Regions from separate parts of the Ferrimonas sp. YFM genome, predicted to be linked through region 2. Evidence: predicted binding sites of a transcription regulator. Region 2 holds the regulator's gene; the other holds the start of a gene.
The links. Region 2 encodes ArgR, which controls arginine synthesis, uptake and breakdown. Its sites were predicted from a motif close to ANTGAATANNTATTCANT; they were not measured.
Positions count from the first base shown of each region.

Region 1: the regulator ArgR is predicted to act here: its motif matches at 2,641-2,658, upstream of QUE41_RS13230 (YjiH family protein).

Region 1 is NZ_AP027368.1:2,818,818-2,826,380, reverse strand. It holds gene QUE41_RS13245 (DUF3413 domain-containing protein) at 1-1,074, opposite strand, end outside; gene QUE41_RS13240 (DUF1414 domain-containing protein) at 1,221-1,448, opposite strand; gene yejK (nucleoid-associated protein YejK) at 1,526-2,548, shown strand; gene QUE41_RS13230 (YjiH family protein) at 2,837-4,207, shown strand; gene QUE41_RS13225 (SIMPL domain-containing protein) at 4,434-5,141, shown strand; gene QUE41_RS13220 (hypothetical protein) at 5,154-5,627, shown strand; gene QUE41_RS13215 (dihydroorotase) at 5,697-7,043, opposite strand; gene QUE41_RS13210 (M23 family metallopeptidase) at 7,180-7,563, shown strand, end outside.
Region 2 is NZ_AP027368.1:358,434-365,996, forward strand. It holds gene QUE41_RS01790 (Dyp-type peroxidase) at 1-258, shown strand, start outside; gene QUE41_RS01795 (ISL3 family transposase) at 373-1,566, shown strand; gene argR (transcriptional regulator ArgR) at 1,620-2,090, opposite strand; gene mdh (malate dehydrogenase) at 2,300-3,238, shown strand; gene ispB (octaprenyl diphosphate synthase) at 3,313-4,281, opposite strand; gene rplU (50S ribosomal protein L21) at 4,558-4,869, shown strand; gene rpmA (50S ribosomal protein L27) at 4,887-5,144, shown strand; gene cgtA (Obg family GTPase CgtA) at 5,270-6,436, shown strand; gene QUE41_RS01830 (threonine/serine exporter family protein) at 6,599-7,306, shown strand; gene QUE41_RS01835 (threonine/serine exporter family protein) at 7,303-7,563, shown strand, end outside.

The DNA of each region.
Region 1 (7,563 bases), 2.2 Mb from region 2:
CAGGGTAAAGTTCTGAAGTGCCAATTGGGTAGAGGGTTCCAGCTGGGAACCAGCCACACCCACGGCCACCAGGTTGTAGCCTTGGGCGGCCAGCTCCGTGGTCAGGACAGGAGACTTTTGGTCGGCCAGCAGCGAGGCCTCATAGGCGGGCAGCAACCCATAGAGCAGACTCCTGAGCCCCTGGCCAGCTTCATTGGAGCCACTATAGTGGTTCCTAAAGTCGTGGGTGCCCTGTGCCCACTCGCTGAGGAAGGGCATGGTCTCGGGCGTGATCATATCCCGGCGAAGGGCGTCGACAGTCACCAGCAGCACTGACTGAGTTGGAGCAGCGACACATTGCATCGGCTGAGTGGGGTAGGTCAGCTGCTTGGTGGGCTGGGCCGAGGTTTCCCGCTCCGCCAGAGTCTCCTCATCCACAATGCCGCGGCTGGCCATAAAGCTGCGAGCGGTGGCGGGGTAGTGAAGCGGTAACATCTCATCCTGCTGAACAATTGGCTGATAGACATTGGCATCGGCCCAGATGTGCAGCAGGTGGCTGCCCAGGAACAGGCTGATCATCACAGTGGCAATCTTGCCGCCCCAGGAGCGCCGTGCCAGTCGCTCGATTCGTTTCCATAAGCCGTTGGCCAGTAGCAGCTGCAGCGCCAGCATGGCTGCCGGCGCCACCAGCAGCCAGGGGTTGCTGATTAGCTTGGGCAGATCGGCGAAGGAGATATCGAACACAAAGGGGTTGAGGTGCAGCCGATAGTGGTCGAACACCAGAATGTCATACACCAGCACCATATGGGCCAGGGTGGCCATGATCGCCGCGTAGCCCCGCAATATCTTGGAGTAGGGCAGAATCAGGCTGATGGGGAACAGCAGCAGCAGATAGAGCAGAAAGCTGATAAACGAGAAGTGACCCACCAGGGTGATCACTGAATAGAATTGGGCAAGCAGGGTATCCGGCCAGCCCAGCAGCTTCACATAGCGAACTGCGATGATGGCGGCCAGCAGGCCATTAATAAAGGCAAACCAGTGACCCCAGGTTACCAGGCGGGAGACTTTGTCCCTTTGCAGATCGGTTGCGTGCATGGATGTGGCAGTATTCCTTATTAGGAGCTCATATCCTAAGCGGAAACAAGACGCTATACCAGTAAACTGGTGTAAATCCTGCCTGTTTTGGAGGATAGACACCTAAAGGGAGGGAGGTGACCCAGGATAGGGTCACCTCTCGGGCATCAGGCGTCGTGACGGCTGTCGACGGAGGCGAGCAGGGCCTGACCAAACTGTTCGGCCAGACGCTTGCGGGCGCCGGGAGCCACATCACGGTTGATGATGTCGGTGGCGCAGTTGCCCAGCACCATCAGGGCCAGATCGGTAGGGGTCTGGTTTTTCTCCAGAACGACAAGCAGCTCGTTCAGCAACTTTTCCACCTGGTCGTTGCTGTATTTGGACAGAATAGCCATGGCTTTTCCTGTTATGTTGATTCAAAGGCGCAGTATAATAGCCGATCTGTGCGTGAACCACTAACACCAGGAACAAGATGATTAAGATTGATCAGGCGATTCTGCATGCGGTGCAGAGGGACGGCGAAGGCCAGCTGCGTTGTAAGTTGCGTCCACAGCCTCTGGAGCAGTCCGACGCCCTGGACGAGCTGCTCGGCGAGTTGCACCGTCTCTATACCGCCAAGGCGGGCAAAGGATATGGCTACTTTGGTGTGCCAGAGGGAGATGGCGAGGCCAATGAAGCGTTTTCTGACGCCCTGACCCAGTGGCATACCGGCAACCTGGGCTTTGTGGAGTTCAGTGGCCAGGCAGGCAAGCTGCTGGAGGCGGAGCTGGGGAAATACGATTTTGCTCAGGGCGGCTACCTGCTGCTGGCATCCTACAATCACATCGCCTGTGACTACCTGTTCGTGGCGCTGATGTCCCCCAAGCCAAGTGTGTCTGTGTCTCAGGAGATGGAGGTTCACGGCAGTGAGCACCTGGACCTGTCCAACCTGCAACTGGCGGCGCGCATCGATCTCAGCGAGTGGCGGGCCGACCCCTCCTCCAAGAAGTACATCTCCTTTATCAAGGGACGGGCAGGGCGCAAGGTTGCCGACTTCTTCCTCGACTTTATGGGATGCGTTGAAGGGGTGAATGCCAAGAACCAGAACAAGGAGCTGGTGCAGGCACTGGAAGACTACGTGGCCACCACCGATCTGGACGCCGATGAGCGCCAGCAGTGTCGTGATGCGGTGTTCGATTACTGTAAGACCCAGATAAGCTCCGGCGGTGAAGTGCAGCTCAAGGACATCGCTGATGAGTTTTCCGATCGCGGGGCCGAGGAGTTCTATCAGTTTACCTCGGCCGGTGAGTATGATCTGGAGGAGACCTTCCCTGGGGATCAGAGCACCCTGCGTCAGTTGAAGAAGTTCTCCGGAACCGGTGGCGGTGTCTCCGTCTCCTTCGATGCCCATCACCTGGGTGAAAGGGTGGTCTGGGACCAGGTCAATGACACCATCACCATCAAAGGTGTTCCGCCAAATTTGCTGGATCAGTTGCAAAGACGCTTGAAAGCGTGAGCCTGATCGCATAAAAAGGGCCTCGTCGTTAAGACGGGGCCCTTTTTGTTTCTGGGATGTAAAAAACCAGATCGGTAACCGTTTGCCCAAAAAGCGAATTTATATTCAATTCGTCCCTTAATTGGCTTTTTGTGCTCATATTTATGCATAAAGCCAGAATTTATATTTTACAATGTGGGTGGCATCGGCTAACCTGCGCACCAATCGCATAGGCGAACCTAAATTCCAGGTGAGCCGGTTGGTAAGCACAGCCGGTGTTCATCAGATAAAAATTACAAGGCAACACACATGCATAAGCACGCAACCGACGACAATCAGGTGAAAACCAGCAGAAACCTGATGCTGTTCTTGCTGCCCTCCCTGTTGGGGGTACTGCTCTTTATGACCCCGGTGATCTACGAAGAGGGGCTGACCATTCCCATCGCCATTCTGGCCAACGGCCTGAAAGCAGTGATTGGTGATGCTCTGCCCAATGTGGTCGCAGCCGTGGTGATCCTCATGGGCATCGCCACCACCGTGGTGAAGCTGTTCAAACCCAAATTCGTTACCGGCAGTGGCTTCCTCAACAGCCTGCTGAACGTCAGCCCTCTTTGGTTTGTCACTCGCCTGGCCGGTGCCATCTTCGTGGCCATGGTGGTAACCAAGACCGGCCCTGAGATGATCATCAGCGGCGATACCGGCACCTTTGTCTTTGGCGACCTGCTGCCTACCTTGTTTGCAGTATTCATTTTCGCCGGCCTGCTGCTGCCCCTGCTGACTCACTTTGGTCTGTTGGAACTTATCGGTACCCTGTTGACCAAGATCATGCGCCCGGTATTCAACCTGCCTGGCCGCTCTGCCATCGACTGTCTGGCCTCCTGGCTCGGGGACGGCTCAGTAGGCATCCTGATGTCCAGCAAGCAGTATGAAGACAAGTTCTACACCCAGCGTGAAGCGGCGGTGATTGGTACCACCTTCTCCGCGGTGTCCATCAGCTTCTCTCTGGTGGTGATTGCCCAGGTGAAGCTGGAGCACCTGTTCGTGCCTTTCTACGCCACCATCTGTTTGGCGGGTGTCGTCGTGGCCATCATTGTGCCTCGTCTGCCGCCTCTGAGCCGCAAGAAAGATCTGCTGATTGACGGCAGCGTTCGTGCCGCCGACGCCGAGATGATTCCTCAGGGTCACAACGTTCTCTCCTATGGCTACCTGAATGCCCTGAAGACCGCCGATCGCATCGAAAACCCTCTGGACGTGGTGAAAGAGGGGATCAAGAACGCCGTGGATATGGTGTTTGGTATCCTGCCGGTGGTGATGGCTGTCGGCACTCTGGGCCTGGTGATCGCGGAGTACACCCCCCTGTTTGCCTGGATGGGAGCGCCCTTTGTCCCTCTGCTGGAGATGCTGCAGATCCCCTTCGCTCAGGAGGCGTCTGAGACCATGGTGGTCGGCTTCGCGGATATGTTTATCCCCTCCATCATCGCAGCCGGCATCGACAACGAGATGACCCGCTTCGTGATTGCAGCGATGTCGGTGACTCAGCTTATCTACATGTCTGAGGTCGGCGCTCTGCTGCTGGGCAGCCGCATTCCAATCAATGTATTCGAGCTGTTTGTGGTCTTCCTGCTGCGCACCCTGGTCTCTCTGCCGGTGATTGCAGGCATGGCCCATCTGGTGTTTTAAGACAGAGTCATTTTGAAAAAGCCGGTGGAAACACCGGCTTTTTTTGTTTTTGCACCTCAGGGTCGCTTTGGTAAGGTGTGTAACGGACGCGCAGGTTGAATGACACAAACCACAAAATAATGCGTGCCGGTTTAGCTGACCTTTTTCGTCCGCTGTCAGGCGAAAGCCAGCGTATTAAACCAAAACTTATTACAATTATTAATACTACTTACTTTGGAGGGTAGGGATGTCCAATCGGTCCTCATTGATCCTAGGCATCTCTCTTGCGGTAGCTATGGCCCTAGCAGCGGTCATTTTAAGTCAAGGGATACAACAGTTTAAGTTATTGGATCGCACCGTGGTGGTGAAGGGGCTGGCGGAGCAGGAGGTGCCGGCCAACATCGCCATCTGGCCAGTGAAATTCTCATCTGCCGATAATGACCTGACTGAGGTCTACGACGCACTGGAGCGTCAGGCCGAACAGGTCAGAGCCTTTCTGCTGTTGCAGGGGTTCAGCGATGGCGAGATCACCCTGAGTACCCCAAGCGTCACCGACAAACTGGCACAGAGCTATGGCCCTGAGAGCTCGCCACTGAGATACAGTGGCAGCATGACCCTGACCATCTACACCGACAAGGTGGACCTGGTTCTGGGCGCTCGCCAGCAGCTGTTTACCCTGGCCAAACAGGGGGTGAACCTGTCCTCAGAGGACTACAACGCCCGCACCGAGTTCCTGTTCACCGGTCTTAACGAGCTCAAACCCGTCATGATTGAGCAGGCCACCCGCAACGCCCGCGAGGTTGCTCAGCGTTTTGCAGAGGACTCGCAAAGCAAATTGGGTAAAATTCGTCGCGCTCAGCAGGGCATTTTCTCAATTCGTGACCGGGATTCAACAACACCACACCGTAAAAAAGTTAGAGTGGTGTCCACAGTTGAATACTATTTGGTCGATTAAGGGAGGGGAGCCATGAGAATTTTTGTTTTAGCCTTTGTGCTGGCCCTGACCGGTTGTGCGTCGGCGCCTTACACTCCACAGACGCTGGATGCCCACCGGGTTGTGGAAGGGGTGAGTGCCGATGAGTTCGAGCTCTGCTTCAAGGTGCCTGTAGGCCAACATCTGGCGGGCCCTGTGGTCTCTACCGTGACCTATACCGATGAGCTGGGTGAGGAGCAACAGGTGGTGCTGTCTATGGAGTACGCTTCAAAGAGCTACCTGCCCGCCCTGAAAGGCATTTTGATGTTCCGTCATCCGGAGTATGAGTACCATTTCCGACTGACTCCGCACTCCCAACAGGTGTGGACCGAGTTGCAACAGCAACTGAGGCGCACCGCAGGTCGTGCCGAGCTCAAGCCCTATCCGGAGAACGGTATGTGGCATCACGAAGATGCGCCAAAGGCCGTGGCCGAGAAGAAGGGAATGGAAGCCGGCCTCAAGCTCTGAGCTCATCGAACCAAAAGAAACGCCGGGCATTGCCCGGCGTTTTTGTACTTATACCAACCGCAATTGGCCTTATCTGTTGAAACTCAGCCTCTGACCTACCGGCTCGGAGATCACCGCCTGGCCGTCATAGGCCATCACACCGCCGACCCAGGTGGCGGCAATGGTGGAGCGGAAGGTGTAGCCTTCGAACGGGCTCCACTGGCACTTGTAGAGCAGGTTGTCCTTACTGACCGGATAGGGTTTCTCCAGATCAATCAGCACCAGATCTGCGTGGTAGCCCTCGCGCAGATAGCCGCGCTCCTTCAGGTTGAAGCGCTCGGCGACCGCATGACTGGTCTTTTGAACCACAGACTCCAGGCTCAGCACACCATCGTGGACATGCTCCAGCAGAGAGAGCAGGGCATGTTGCACCAGAGGCACGCCGGATGGCGCCTTGAAGTAGGTGTTCTGCTTCTCTTCCCAGGTGTGAGGGGCGTGGTCGGTGGCGATGACATCGATGACGTCGCGCTTGACCGCGTCCAGCAGCGCCTGACGGTCGCGCTCGGTTTTCACCGAGGGGTTGCACTTAATCTGGGCCCCCAGGGTGTCGTAGTCCTTGTCGCTGAAGAACAGGTGATGGACACAGGCCTCGGCGGTGATGTTGGCCGTGGCCAAGCTGTCCAGGCTCTTGTTGGCTTCGAACAGGGCCAATTCGTCTGCGGTGGTGATGTGCAGTACGTGCAGGCGAGTGCCGTGGGCCTTGGCCAGCTCTATGGCCATCTTGGTGGATTTGATGCAGGCTTCCCGGGAGCGGATCTCACCGTGAAGCTTCATGGGCACGGCTTCCCCATACTTGGCCCTGGCGGCTTCCTCATTGGCATCGATCATCGGGGTGTCTTCGCAGTGAGTCACCACGGGTACCTTGGCACTGGCGAAGATCGCCTCCAGGGTATCGCGGTTGTCCACCAGCATGTTGCCGGTGGAGGCTCCCATGAAGATCTTGATGCCGCATGCCGCCTGGGGATCCAGGTTGCGAATGTCTTCCAGGTTGTCGTTGGTGGCGCCCAGATAGAAGGCGTAGTTGGCCACGGACACCTCGGCGGCGCGGGCGTATTTGGCTTCCAGGGCGTCGGCGTTGGTGGTCTGGGGGTTGACGTTGGGCATCTCCATGAAGCTGGTGATGCCGCCGGCCACCGCCGCCCGGGACTCAGAGAGGATGTTGCCCTTGTGGGTCAGGCCGGGCTCGCGGAAGTGAACCTGGTCGTCAATCATGCCTGGGATAAGCAGTTTGCCTTCCGCGTCGATGATCTGCGCGTTTTCCGGGGCGTCGATCTCCGGGGCAATCTTTTGGATGCGACCGTCGGCGATCAGCAGATCGCCCTGTTGACGGATCCCTTCGTTCAGCAGGGTGGCGCGTTTAATCAGTGTGATACTCATGGGCCGCTCTTATGCTCTTGTTTGGGTACAGACGCCGCCTATAATAGCGGATTGGATCTACCTTCGCCTATAAGGATGTGACATGTTCCGCAGTCTGAGCCTTGTTTTCTTTTCTCTTTTTACTATTTCTAATGCGTTGGCCCTGGAACTGAAAGACCCCCTGACTCAGGGATCTCTGGTGCGGGCCAAGGTGGAGCCAGGCAGCCAGGTCACCTTGAACGGCCAGCCGGTTCGAGCCGATGCCGAGGGGAACCTGGTGTTTGGTTTTGGCCGGGATGCCGAGCTTGAGCATAAGGTGGTGGTGACTTCTGCCAATGGCGAGGCCACCGAGTTTCCCCTGACCCTGACCAAGCGCACCTATCGGGTGCAGCGTATCGAGGGGATAGCCAAGCGCATCATGGAGCCCAAACCGGAAGACATCGCCCGGGCTCGCCAGGACAGTGCCCAGGTGAAGAGGGCCAGGGCGGTGGACTCGGACCGAATTGACTGGCAACAGGCCTTTATCTGGCCTCTGACCGGC
Region 2 (7,563 bases):
CGCACCAACCTCAAGGATGACCAGGGCAAGTCCATGGAGATCCTGCGTCAGAGCATGCCCTACGGCACCATGAAGGAGCAGGGTCTGTTCTTCATCAGCTGCTGCAGCACCCCGGTCCACTTCGAAGCCCAGCTGAAGTCGATGATCCACGGTGACGGCCATGGCCACTATGATCACCTGCTGAACTTCACCCAGGCGGTCACCGGCGCGGCGTTCTTCGCCCCCTCTCTGGACTTCATGGAGTCCGCCGTCGGCTAAACAGCCTGACAATAAAAAAGGTTCTTCGCACATTAGCGGGAACTAGATACGAAAACGGCTGGAAAGGTTATTGTTTAGTCGCCAAACACAAACAATCACCACCAGCCGTTCTCGATGCAAAAGCTTACCTTGCCTATCTTACCGTGGGAAGGGTTTTCCCCCACTCATACTGAGCTCCACCACGATACTCTTACCATCCATTTAACCCCCACGGGCCCCGGTCAATGTCGCTGTGGCCAAGCTGTCAGTCGGGTTCACGATGTCACTCTCCGCACTGTTCAGGAGCGTGATATTTTTGGCTACCAGACTTTGCTGTCTGTACCACTGCGCCGACTACGCTGCCCTGACTGTGGTGTGGTCACTGAGTGCCTTTCCTGGCTGGAGCCCCATGCTCGCCAGACCAACCGACTTATCCTGTACGTCGAGCAACTGCTTAAGCGGATGCCCATCAAGCACGTTAATGAGATGACCGGTTTGCACTGGCACACCCTCAAACGACTGGATAGACGGCGCCTGGCTCGGGAAGTCACCGAGCCGGACTGGAGCAAGGTACGACGGCTGGTGATGGACGAATTTGCCCTGTTCAAGGGCCACCGCTACGCCACGGTCATCGCCGATGCCGACACCCACCAGGTGCTGTGGGTTGGCGAGGGCCGTAGTCGAGAGGCGATACGACCGTTCTTCCTGACGTTGGGAGAGCACTGCCAGCATATCGAAGCGGTAGCCATGGACATGAATACCGCCTTCGACCTTGAGGTGGTGATGCATTGCCCCAATGCCGCAGTGGTCTACGACCTTTTCCATGTGGTGGCCAAATATGGCCGGGAAGTGGTGGACCGGGTGCGAGTGGACCGAGCCAATGAACTGAGGCAGGACAAACCGGCGAGACGAAGGGTGAAACGAGGTCGCTGGGTGCTGCTGAAGAACCGGGAGAACATGACCGACAAGCAGCATGCCTATCTGGAGGAACTGCTGGCCGAGAACCGGTCGCTGATGGTGGTGTATCTAATGCGGGAACAGTTGAAAGAGTTGTGGTATGCCGACTGTCCCGATGCAGCGCTAAGCCAGTGGCGGTTATGGTGGCAACAGGTCACCGAGAGCGGCATCGAGCCGCTGATTCGCTTCGCAAAGAAGCTCAAACCCTACCTCAAAGGCATTCTCGCCTCGGCTACCTACCGGCTGCACACCTGTAAGCTCGAGGGAATGAACAACAAGATAAAGGTCATCAAACGCATGGCTTACGGATACCGGGACAGCGACTACTTCTTCTTGAAGATACGAGCCGCTTTTCCCGGTAATGCGCGATGAACCATAAAAAAGGCCCGCTCAGTGCGGGCCTTTCTGTTTTCTGCGACTGGGTATCAGCCCTTGTAGTTGAACAGGTCCTTGACCGTCTGCAGCGCCTTATCGATGTTGTCCGCCTTGGTGGGGGCAATAAAGATGGTGTCGTCACCGGCGATGGTGCCCAGGATCCCTTCGGGCTTGCCGATGGAGTCCAGCAGGCGGGCGATCAGCTGGGCGGCGCCCGGGCTGGCCTTCACCACGATCATGGCGCCGTTGTGGTCCACGTCCAGCACCAGGTTCTTCAGGGGGCTGGTGGCGGTGGGGACACCCAACTCGGCGGGCAGGCAGTAGACCATCTCCTGCTTGGCGTTGCGGGTTCGGACGGCGCCGAACTTGCTCAGCATGCGTGACACCTTGGACTGGTTGATGGTGCTGAATCCGGCAGCCTGCAGGGCATTGACGATCTCGCCCTGGGAGCCAAAACGCTCCTCTTTCAGCAGGGATTTGAAAACGCGGATTAGCTCATCCTGATTGCGGGTCGACTTCATTCTGGCAGCTCGTTGTTTCTAGAGAGTTATTCATTTTGCCTATTTGCCTCTGGATAGGCAACCACAGGCCCAGAAGGGCAGTGGAGCAGAGCTCGGGTTAAGGGTCAATAAGAGATTGGTAAAATTGCCTTTAAACCCGTGTTTGGGTATGGTGAGCGCAGACATTCAAACGCGATCCATGTCACATCAAAGGATAGATGGAGAACCCCATGAAAGTAGCAGTACTCGGCGCGGCCGGCGGGATTGGCCAGGCTCTGGCACTTTTGTTGAAACTGAACCTGCCCAAGGGCAGCGACCTGGCTCTGTATGACATCGCCCCGGTAACCCCAGGCGTTGCCGTGGACATCAGCCACATCCCCACCGCAGTGAACGCCAAGGGCTATGCGGGTGAAGATCCTACCCCCGCCCTGGAAGGCGCCGACGTGGTGCTGATCTCCGCCGGTGTGGCTCGTAAGCCCGGCATGGATCGTGCGGACCTGTTCAATGTGAACGCCGGCATCATTCGCAACCTGGTGGGCAAGGTGGCCGAAGTGGCGCCCAAGGCCTGCATCGGCGTGATCACCAATCCGGTGAACACCACGGTGGCCATCGCCGCCGAGGTGCTGAAGAACGCCGGTGTCTACGACAAGCGCCGCCTGTTCGGTGTCACCACCCTGGACGTGATCCGTTCCGAGACCTTCATTGCCGAAGCCAAGGGCCTGAGCCCCGAGCAGGTGAAGATCAACGTCATCGGTGGCCACAGCGGCGTGACCATCCTGCCTCTGCTGTCTCAGGTTGAAGGCGTAACCTTCTCCGATGAGGAGATTGCCTCCCTGACTCACCGCATCCAGAATGCGGGCACCGAAGTGGTGGAAGCCAAGGCCGGTGGCGGCAGCGCCACCCTGTCCATGGCTCAGGCGGCCTGCCGGTTCGGTACCTCCCTGGTGCGCGCCCTGCAGGGCGAACAGGGTGTGGTGGAGTGCGCCTACGTAGAAGGCAATGGCGAGCACAGCCGCTTCTTCGCCCAACCGGTGCTGCTGGGCAGCGAGGGTGTGGCCGAGGTGCAGAGCTACGGCGCCCTGAGCGAGTTTGAACAGAAGGCCCTGGACGGCATGATGGAGACCCTGGTGGGCGACATCGACAAGGGCGAGGCCTTTGTGAACGGCTAAGCCGTCAGCCAGACAGAGAAAAGGCCCCGATTGGGGCCTTTTTTGTCTCTGGCACCTGGCGCAGTGAGCCAGCCTTAGCTGCGGCGGTCCACGGCGATGCGGGCCAGGGACTCCAGGGCCACCTTGGCGTCGCTGTCCGGCAGCGGGGCCAGGGCGGCGATCGCCTTGTCCGCTTCCTCGTTGGCGCGGTCCATGGTGTACTCCAGGGCGCCACAATGGTTGAGGGCGGCCAGGATGGGGTCGATCTCCTCGGTGCCGCCATTCTCGATGGCGGCGCGGATCAGCTGACGCTCCTCCTCGCTGCCTTTACCCATGGTATAGATGAGGGGCAGGGTAGGCTTGCCTTCGGCCAGGTCGTCGCCGATGTTCTTGCCCAACTCGTCCGCTTCGGCGGTGTAATCCAGTACGTCATCCACCAGCTGGAAGGCGGTACCCAGGTAGCGGCCGTAATCGGACAGCGCCTTCACAATCACCTCATCCTGGTTGGCCACCACCGCCGCCAGACCGGTCGCCGCTTCGAACAGCTTGGCGGTCTTGCAGTAGATCACCTGCATGTAGCTCTCTTCGGTGGTGTCGGGGTCGTTGCAGTTCATCAACTGCATCACTTCACCCTCGGCCAGTACGTTGGTGGCCTCCGCCAGGCCTTCCATCACCTCATGATTCTTCATGTCGGTCATCATCTGGAAGGAGCGGGTATAGAGGAAGTCACCCACCAGCACACTGGCCTGGTTGCCGAACAGGGCGTTGGCGGTCTCCCGCCCCCGGCGCATGGTGGACTCGTCCACTACGTCGTCGTGAAGCAGGGTGGAGGTGTGGATAAATTCGATGATGGCAGCCAGGCGGATATGGTTGTCCCCCTCGTAGCCTACGGATTGAGCGGCCAACAGAGTCAGCAACGGACGCATCCGTTTCCCGCCACCGTTGATGATATAGAAGGAGAGCTGGTTGATCAGGACAACATCGGAGTGGAGTTGCTCGTAGATCATCTGGTTGACCAACTTCATATCGTTGTCGGCCAAGTCTCGGATGGCGTTCAGGTCCATAATATATCCGGCTGTAGGCTGCCAAACTCGGCAGCTGTAAGTATAATGTGCACAGTATGGAAGCGAATTCTACCCAAATTCCACGCGCATAACAGCCGCATTTGCCCATTGATTGAGGTGTCGCTCAATTCGGTCAGATCCTTCCGCGATCTTTTTTATCCTGGGTCTTGCCTGTTTTGTGTCCTTGGCGTAGAATGCCCGGCCATTGTCAACAAGTTTTAAGCCACACCCTGACCCCAACATGGCGCGGTCGGCGTGTGAAGCGGAGTTTTTACTATGTACGCGGTTTTCCAAAGTGGTGGTAAGCAACACCGTGTTAGCGAAGGCCAGACTGTTCGTCTGGAGAAGCTAGACGTTGAAACCGGTAGCACCATTGAGTTCGATAAAGTTCTTCTGGTTGCGAACGGCGAAGACGTAAAGGTCGGTGTTCCTTACGTAGATGGCGGCAAGATTGTTGCTGAAGTTGTGACCCACGGTCGTGGCGATAAAGTTAAGATCGTCAAGTTCCGTCGTCGCAAGCACCACCGTAAGCAGATGGGCCACCGTCAGTGGTTCACTGAAGTTAAGATTACTGGCATCAACGCCTAATTACGGAGTAACGAGAAATGGCACATAAAAAAGCTGGCGGTTCTACTCGTAACGGCCGTGATTCAGAAAGCAAACGCCTTGGTGTTAAGCGCTACGGCGGCGAGTCTGTACTGGCAGGCAACATCATCGTTCGTCAGCGTGGCACCAAGTTCCACGCCGGTGACAACGTAGGCGTAGGCCGCGATCACACTCTGTTCGCCACCGCGAACGGCAAGGTGAAGTTCGAAGTGAAAGGCAAGCAAAACCGTAAATTCGTGAGCATCGTTGCCGAGTAATTCGTTCACCGAACGATCTGCAAGCCCCGCCATCGGCGGGGCTTTTTGCGTCCAAGGGGGAGAGGCGATCCCTGATGATCCCATCCTTGGTATACTATTAGCTGTTTTCCTGACGGGTTAGAGCGATGAAATTTGTAGATGAGGTGCTGATCCGGGTTGAAGCCGGAGACGGCGGCAGCGGCGTGGTGAGTTTCCGCCGTGAAAAGTACATCCCCAAAGGGGGCCCGGACGGCGGTGATGGCGGCGATGGTGGCGATGTCTACCTGATCGCCGATGAGAACCTGAACACCCTCATCGACTACCGCTTTGAGCGTTGCCACCGTGCCACCCGCGGCTCCAATGGTGCCAGTGCCAACTGCACCGGTCGGCGGGGTGAGGATAAGGTCCTGTCCGTGCCCGTGGGCACCCGGGCGGTGGACTCCGACACCCAGGAGCTGATCGGCGACCTGACCAAGCACGGTCAGAAACTGCTGGTGGCCAAGGGCGGTTACCACGGCCTGGGTAACACCAGGTTCAAGAGCTCGGTCAACCGCACCCCAAGGCAGAAGACCCTGGGGACTCCTGGTGAGCACCGTGAACTCAAGCTGGAGCTGCTGCTGCTGGCGGACGTGGGCATGCTGGGTCTGCCCAACGCAGGCAAGTCCACCTTCATCCGTGCGGTCTCTGCCGCCAAGCCCAAGGTGGCCGACTACCCCTTTACCACCCTGGTGCCCAACCTGGGTGTGGTCCGGGCCAACGCCTCCGAGAGTTTCGTGGTGGCGGACATCCCCGGCCTGATCGAAGGGGCCGCCGACGGCGCCGGCCTGGGGGTTCGCTTCCTCAAGCACCTGGAGCGCTGCCGTGCCCTGGTGCACCTGGTGGACGTGGCCCCCATTGATGAGAGCGATCCTGTCGAGGGTGCCAAGGCGATCATCAAGGAGCTGGAAACCTACTCGCCCAAGCTGGCGGCCAAACCGAGAATCCTGGTGCTGAACAAGCTGGATCTGGTGCTGGACGAAGAGAAGGATGAGCTGGTTCAGCGCATCGTCGACGGCCTGGAGTGGGAAGGGGAGGTACGCACCATCAGCGCCCTGTCCCGCACCGGCACCGATGATCTGATTCAGGAGCTGATGGCGATGCTGCGCGATATGCCTCGTGAAGAGGAGCAGCAGAGCGAAGAGGATGAGGTGGAGTTCAAGTGGGAGCACCACCATAAAGAGCAGATGGATCAGGCGGTTGTCGAAGAGGACGACGATGACTGGGACGACTGGGACGACGACGACTACGACGTCGAAGTGGTTTACCAGCGTTAATCTGAACAGTGAAAAAGGGGCCTCGTGCCCCTTTTTGCTGGCCGAAAAAGAGTATTATTCGAAGAATACACCTGTTTGTGAGACGTGTTTTTGGGGAGTCTGGGGTTGGAACTCGCTCAGCAGAATGAGATCACCCGGCTGGCGGTCAGAGCCGCTCAGCTGATGTTGGCCTGGGGGGCCGAAAGTGAACTGGTGGAAGACGTGGGCCAGCGTCTGGGGGTGGCCCTGGGGGTCGAGAGCGTGGAGTTGTCCATCTCCTCCACCTCCCTGGTGCTGACCACCCTCTACCAGCAGCGCTGCGTCACCACCACCCGTCGCCTGCGGGACCATGGCCTGAACATGGACATGGTGTGTGAAGTGCAGCGCATCTGCGTCATGGCGGAGAAGGGCCTGCTGGACCTGGATCAGGTGGGCCGCAAGCTTCGTCAGCTCAAACCCAAAACCTGGAACCGCTGGCTGGTGGTGGCGATCATCGGCCCCTCCTGCGGCAGCTTCGCCTACCTCTTCGGCGCCGACGATACCGCGGTGATGCTGACGGTGCTGGCCTCCTGCATCGGCATGGTGGTGCGTCAGCAACTGGCCAAGGGCCATTTCAACCTGCTGATCAACTGGGCGGCCACCGCCTTTGTCACCACCTTGGTGGCCCGGCTGGCGGCCATGGTGTGGCCCACCCCGGACGCCGAGGTCGCCATGGCGGCGGCGGTGCTGATGCTGGTGCCCGGTTTTCCTCTGCTCAATGCCATCGCCGATATGGTCAAGGGGCATTACAACGTCGGCCTGGCCCGCTGGGGGCAGGCGACCCTGATGACCGCCTCCGCCGCCATCGGCATCACCCTGGCGATGCAACTGACCGGGATGGGGTGGATATGAACCTGCTGCAGTTGCTGATCAACGGTGCCATCGCCGCCATCCCGGCGGTGGGCTTTGCCATGGTATTCAACGTGCCCGGGCGCTTCCTGTGGCGCTGTGGCCTGGCCGGTGCCGTCGGCCACATGGTCCGAGGCCTGTGTATGACCTGGGGGGCTCCCATTGAGTGGGCCACCTTTGCCGCCTCGGTGACGGTCGGTTTCCTGTCGGTACGTTGGTCCAGGGAGACCCTGGCGCCGATGCAGCTGTTCGGAGTGGCC